2 regions of the Pseudomonas sp. m6p genome follow, and region 1 is predicted to be linked to the other one. Evidence: riboswitches for the same ligand, from Rfam matches in the RefSeq annotation. Region 1 holds a riboswitch; the other holds the start of a gene.

Region 1 (3,408 bases):
AGGGTTCCGCCCTTACGGCGGGTCACTTTGGCAAAAGCCCCAAAGTAACCAAAGGGCTTTACCCTGACGTTCGGCCCTCGCTTGGGCTCGGGTTCCTTCGCTGCGGGATTCATCCGGGGGCAGCGCCTACGGTTTGCTTCGCTGCACCTCCTCTCGCTGTGTTTGGCTGCGCCAAACGGTCGCTGCGCTCCCACCCCGGATAAATCCCTCCACTCAGCCTGCCGACGGGCCTTGAGATCAAAAGCTTTACTCGAGCTAACGCTCATCGTGTTGAGTGGGGCGGCTTCGCCGCATGGGGTGTGCACGAATTAAATTGTGGGAGCTGGCTTGCCAGCGATGGCGGCCTGACAGCCGACCAAATTCCTAACTGAATACACCCAATCCCTGTAGGAACTGCCGAAGGCTGTGATCTTTTGATCTGGCTTTGGCTTTGGCTTTGGCTTTGGCTTTTGATCTTCAGCCCCTTCGGCAGGCCGAGCGAAGGTGTCCATCCGGGGGTAGGCGCGCAGCGCCATGCGGCGAAGCCGCATACATCGAGAGGAGGTGCAGCGAAGCAAACCGTAGGCGATGCCCCCGGATGGACACCGTAGGGAGGGAACACTGAGCCTCAGCGAAGTGCCGTACGCCGGGGCAAAGCCTTTTGGGTTACCTTTTCGGCGTCTGGAAAAGGTGACTCGCTGTAAGAGCGAAACCGCCAGCGGCGACACCCGCAGAAACAGATATGCCCCCAATCCAAAAAAAACCAGATCCCGTAACCCGAGGTCTGGCAAAAGTGACCCGCCGCAACGGCGAAACCGTAATCAGCAACCCCCGCAGCAACGGATATGCCCCCAATCCAAACATTGACCCATCCTCAACCCATGCGTAGCCTTGCACCTTCGAGGTTCTTCGGCCCACGCTGAAGCTAAGAAGGGAACGCGGTCAAAGCCGCGGCTGCCCCCGCAACTGTGAACGGTGAAGTTCGTTGCCACGCCACTGCCAGCTCAATCCACTGAGCCCGCGGGAAGGCGCAGCGAATGCCAGGCCCAAGGCCTGAACACCGTCAGCCAGGAGACCTGCCTCGTGACAGATTTCTCACTACAACCGGGCGGGGTGATCCGGTGGCGAATTCTTCCGCGCGCACGCTCGCAGCGGATCTCGTCCCGTATGCCCGCCACCTTGCCAAAGGGCATCCGATGAAAACACTGGCCAAACTCCCCGTCACCATCGTCACCGGTTTCCTCGGCTCGGGCAAAACCACCTTGCTGCGCCATATGCTCGACAACGCTCAGGGCCGCCGTATCGCGGTGATCGTCAACGAGTTCGGCGAGCTGGGAATCGACGGTGAGATCCTCAAACAATGCACCATCGGCTGCACCGAAGAAGAAGCCACCGGCCGCGTCTACGAACTGGCCAACGGCTGCCTGTGCTGCACAGTGCAGGAAGAGTTCTTCCCGGTGATGCGCGAACTGGTCGCCCGTCGCGGCGATCTCGATCACATTCTGATCGAGACGTCCGGTCTGGCTCTGCCAAAACCATTGGTGCAAGCCTTCCAGTGGCCGGAAATCCGCAACGCCTGCACCGTGGACGCGGTGATCACCGTGGTCGACAGCCCGGCCGTGGCCGCCGGTACCTTCGCCGCGTTCCCGGATCAGGTCGATGCCCAGCGCAAACTCGATCCGAATCTGGATCACGAATCGCCGCTGCACGAACTGTTCGCCGACCAACTGGCCAGCGCCGATCTGGTGATCCTCAACAAGGCCGATCAGACCAGCGCCGAAGATCTGGCTCGCGTTCGCGCTGAAGTCGCTGAAGAACTGCCGCCAGCGGTGAAAATCATCGAAGCCAGCAACGGTCGCCTGCCGCTGGACGTGCTGATCGGTCTCGGTGCCGGTTCCGAAGAACACATCGACAGCCGCCACAGCCATCACGATCACCACCACGACGGTGATGACGATCACGATGACCACGATCACGACGCCTTCGATTCGATCTCCATTGAACTGCCGCAAGCCGACGAAAGCCTGTTGCTCGACGCGCTGACGCAATTGGTGGTCAAGCACGGCATCCTGCGTGTGAAGGGCTTCGCGGCGATTCCGAACAAGCCGATGCGTCTGTTGATTCAAGGCGTGGGCACGCGTTTCGACAAGCACTTCGACCGCCAGTGGGGCGCTGATGAATCGCGTGTCACTCGTCTGGTGCTGATCGGCCAGAAGCTCGACGCCGCGCAACTCGAAGCGCAACTGCGCGCCGCGCTCAGCGTTTAAGCCATGCACCTGCTCAGGACCCAGCCCGGCGGTTTCGTGTCGGATGACAACATTGCCGACCTTGGACAAACCCCCGCCGAGCTGGTGATCCTGTGCAGCGGCGATTCCAGCCTGGCGCTGCTCGCCGAAGCGGCGCAGCAACTGCCTGAGGATTACCCGAGCCTGCGCCTGGCCAATCCGATGCAGGTGCAGAATCACGCCTCGGTCGATCTGTATGTCGATGAGGTGCTACGGCACGCCAAGGTCATTCTGATTTCGTTGCACGGCGGCATCGCCTATTGGCGTTACGGTGTCGAGCGTCTGGTGGAATTGTCCGAGCGCGGCGTGCAGGTGATTCTGGTACCGGGGGATGACCGTCCCGACCCGGAACTCAGCGACCTGAGCACCGTGCCCGCCGAAGATCGCGACCGTCTCTGGCAGTTTTTGCGTCAGGGCGGCATGGGCAATGCGCAGGGCTTCTTCCATTGCCTGGCCAACCGCTGGCTGTCGCGCGACTACACCTGGGGCGAGCCGCAGGCGCTGCCGCGTACGGCGATTTACCACCCACAGAAAAACACCGCCGCACTGAGCGACTGGCAAGCCGATTGGCTGCCCGGTCAACCAGTGGCGGCGGTGTTGTTTTATCGCTCGCATTTGCAAGCGGCGAACACCGCGTTCATCGACGTGTTCTGCCAACGCTTGCAGGCGGCGGGGCTCAATCCGTTGCCGATCGCCGTCGCCAGCCTGAAAGAACCCGGCTGCCTGTCGGTGGTCGAGGACTGGCTGGATGAGGTCGAAGCTGCGGTGATCCTCAACACCACCGGCTTCGCGCAATCCAGCCCGGAAGCGCCGCACCTGCGGCCGTTCCGGCGCAATATTCCGGTGATTCAGGCGATCTGCGCCCAGGACAACGAGCCGGGCTGGCGTGACAGCGAACAGGGGCTGGGGCCACGAGATCTGGCGATGCACATTGCCTTGCCGGAACTCGACGGGCGCATCATCAGCCGGCCGATCAGCTTCAAGGATCTGGCCTGGCGCAGCGAGCGCAGTCAGTCCGACGTGGTCTGCTACCGGGCGCAACCCGAGCGCATGGATTTTGTCGCTGAACTGGCCCGACGCTGGAGCGATCTGGCGCGGTTGCCGAACGCGGAAAAACGTATTGCGCTGATCCTCGCCAACTACC
Region 2 (3,408 bases), 1.8 Mb from region 1:
GGTGATGCGGTTCGGGCTTGGCACGCCGGCACCGGCTTTGCCCATGACTTTCTTCATCACCCAGCCGCGAATACCACTGCTGTCATCCGGCTTGGGCGGCGCGTTGGTTTCCGCCACCAATACGTCACCGTTGGGCAGCACGTAGAGCCAGCGTGGGTGATCGAGGCCTTCGGCAAATGCAGCCACTTGCGTACCGGCTGCGGCGGTCGGTTTGCCACCTGCAGGCCAGCCGACCGCTGGGGCGATGTTCACCGTCGGGATCAGGGTTTTGTTCGGTTCAGGCAGTTTCGGTGACGGACCGGTGCCGTCGGAAACCTGCAGGCTGGAGGATTCACCGCAGGCGGCGAGCCCTCCGGCGAGAGCGATGACGAGAGCGAGTCGGGTTTTGCGCATTGCTGATCTTCCCTATGAATGCATGCTTAATCATAGAGGAGCTTGCGCACCCGATGGTTCAACCGCTCAACCGCGGGCCTCTTTGAACAGCACGGCGATGCCCGGATGATAGTTGCCCGCTTCGCTGCGCAACTTGCGGTAGGCGTAGGGGAAATACCAGGCCACGGCGCAGCAGTGTTCCTTTTGCAGGTCGTCGACCATGTCCTGCAGTTCTTCGGGGCTGGCACTGTGCTGGGCCTTCTGCGGGGCGACGAACAGACAGCCGAGTTTGAGGTCACTGGCGAAGCTGATGCGTTTGGCATCGCTGGTGATGTCCAGCAGGGCCTGAGTCAGGTTGAGGTTGTTGACCCGCGGCCAGCGCTGGGTGGCCTGAAGGTAGGCGCGGTCTTCGGCCCCGGCGATGAACAGGTCGGCGCGGGCATTGCGCTCGCCGTCCTCGTTCTGCTTGCGGGTGGTGGTATCGCAGAGGGTAACCAACTCGGCCATCCATGCCGCAGCGGAGAGCAAGCCGAGATTGGCTTTCTCGTCATGCCAGTAGGGTGTGTCGTTGTCACCGCGTACCGCGTTGTAACGGTCAATACAGTCAAACCAGCGTTCAAGCACCGGGCGCAGGAATTCCAGGCGCGGGTTGCTGATGATCATGCCTTGCATCGTCATCATCCTTATTGTTGTGGTGTGCTTTTTCAATCAAAAGCATGGCTCTTTGATATCACTTGTCTCAGTGTGGCACAAGATTGGCGTCAGATAATTGATCGGCGGCAGTTATTCGCCCGACGGCCCCCTCTTTAATTGACGCTCCATCCCCAACCCTCTAACCTTCGCGGCTTGTTTCAGGTGCTCTGTGACGCGTGTCGACAGAGTGAAACAGGGAAGCCGGTGAGGGTTGTCTTCAGGTGAAAGACGATCACGATCCCGGCGCTGCCCCCGCAACGGTAAATGAGTGAAAACTGCGCATTGAGCCACTGTGTCGACCGACGCGGGAAGGCGCGCAGTCAGGCGATTCGCCGCTCATGAGCCCGGAGACCGGCCTGATCCATCCAGCGGCATCACGGTGGGCGATGCCAGGCTTTTTGCCGTCTGTTCTTGTGCCTGCCCGCCGTTATCCAGCCTCAACGGAGAGCTCCCCCATGACCGATTCCCCCGAGCGCGACGAACGCCATCTGGCGCGTATGCAGCGCAAAAAAGCCGTGATCGACGAACGCATCGCCAATTCGCCCGACGAGTGCGGCCTGGTGCTGGTGTTGACCGGCAATGGCAAAGGCAAAAGCAGCTCGGCGTTCGGCATGCTTGCCCGTGCCATGGGCCACGGCATGCAGTGCGGTGTGGTGCAGTTCATCAAGGGCCGCAACAGCACTGGCGAAGAACTGTTTTTCCGCCGCTTCCCCGAGCAAGTGCGTTTTCACGTAATGGGCGAGGGTTTCACCTGGGAAACCCAGGACCGCCAGCGTGACATCGCCGCCGCCGAAGCTGCGTGGGCAGTGTCCCGCGAGCTGCTGCGCGATCCGTCGATCGGCCTGGTGGTGCTGGATGAACTGAACATTGCCCTGAAACACGGCTACCTCGATCTGGATCGAGTGCTCAGCGACCTGCAGGCGCGTCCGCCGATGCAGCACGTGATCGTCACCGGCCGCGCGGCCAAACCGGAAATGATCGAGATGGGCGACACCGTCACCGAAATGGGTATGCTCAAGCACGCCTTCCAGGCCGGCATCAAAGCGCAGAAAGGCGTCGAACTTTGAATCAACCACGTCACTGCCCGGCGGTGCTGATTGCCGCCCCGGCCTCCGGTCAGGGCAAGACCACCGTCACCGCCGCGCTCGCTCGCTTGCATCGCAATCAGGGGCGCAAGGTGCGCGTGTTCAAGTGCGGCCCGGACTTCCTCGACCCGATGATTCTCGAGCGCGCCAGCGGTGCGCCGGTGTATCAAATGGACATGTGGATGGTCGGCGAGCAGGAAAGCCGCCGCCTGTTGTGGGAAGCCGCCGCCGAAGCCGATCTGATCCTGATCGAAGGCGTGATGGGCCTGTTCGACGGCACGCCGTCCAGTGCTGATCTGGCGCGGCATTTCGGCGTGCCGGTGCTTGGTGTGATCGATGGCACCGCCATGGCCCAGACCTTTGGTGCACTGGCGCTGGGGTTGGCGCGCTATCAGCCGGACCTGCCGTTTGCCGGGGTGCTGGCCAACCGCGTCGGCACTTTGCGTCATGCGCAATTGCTCGAAGGCAGCCTCACCGAAGGTCTGCGTTGGTACGGCGCGCTGTCGCGGGAAACCGGGATCGAGTTGCCGAGCCGCCATCTCGGTCTGGTGCAAGCCAGCGAACTGAATGATCTGGACCTGCGTCTCGACGCGGCCGCCCAAGCGTTGGCCAGCAGTTGCGAGGTAGCGCTGCCACCGGCCGTGGAGTTCGCCGCGCCTGAAGTGATCCCTGCTGAGCCGCTGCTCGACGGCGTGCGCATTGCCGTCGCTCGTGACGAAGCCTTTGCCTTCACCTACGGTGCCAGCCTCGATCTGCTGCGGGCGATGGGCGCCGAGTTGAGTTTCTTTTCGCCGATCCGCGATACCCAATTGCCCGACGCCGACAGTCTGTATTTGCCCGGTGGTTACCCGGAATTGCACCATGTCTCGCTGGCGCGAAACACCGCGATGCTGGATGCGATTCGCGCGCACCACGCCGCCGGCAAACCACTGCTTGCCGAGTGCGGCGGCATGCTCTATCTGCTCGACGCGTTGACCGATGTCGAAGGCACCCGCGCCGAACTGGTCGGGCTGCTGCGCGGTGAGGCAGTGATGCAAAAACGTCTGGCGGCACTGGCACTGCAAGCGGTGGATTTGCCGGAGGGCTCGCTGCGTGGGCACACCTATCACCATTCCCTGACCAGCACCGAGCTGACGCCGATTGCCCGGGGCATCAGCCCGAATGGCGGGCGCGGGGCGGAGGCGGTTTATCGGGAGGGGCGGATGACGGCGTCGTACGTGCATTTTTACTTTCCGTCGAACCCGACTGCGATTGCCGC

What was found. Region 1 has a riboswitch for cobalamin ahead of cobW (cobalamin biosynthesis protein CobW). Riboswitches for the same ligand answer to the same signal wherever they lie in the genome.
Region 2: linked by a shared signal. The riboswitch ahead of cobO (cob(I)yrinic acid a,c-diamide adenosyltransferase) and the one ahead of cobW (cobalamin biosynthesis protein CobW) in region 1 are both predicted to bind cobalamin.

The regions. Positions count from the first base shown of each region.
Region 1 is NZ_CM147084.1:2,817,436-2,820,843, reverse strand. It holds cobalamin riboswitch at 865-1,077, shown strand; gene cobW (cobalamin biosynthesis protein CobW) at 1,176-2,246, shown strand; gene cobN (cobaltochelatase subunit CobN) at 2,250-3,408, shown strand, end outside.
Region 2 is NZ_CM147084.1:1,057,871-1,061,278, forward strand. It holds gene ACYZUM_RS04985 (PQQ-dependent sugar dehydrogenase) at 1-393, opposite strand, end outside; gene ACYZUM_RS04990 (hypothetical protein) at 460-1,044, opposite strand; cobalamin riboswitch at 1,209-1,439, shown strand; gene cobO (cob(I)yrinic acid a,c-diamide adenosyltransferase) at 1,521-2,132, shown strand; gene ACYZUM_RS05000 (cobyrinate a,c-diamide synthase) at 2,129-3,408, shown strand, end outside.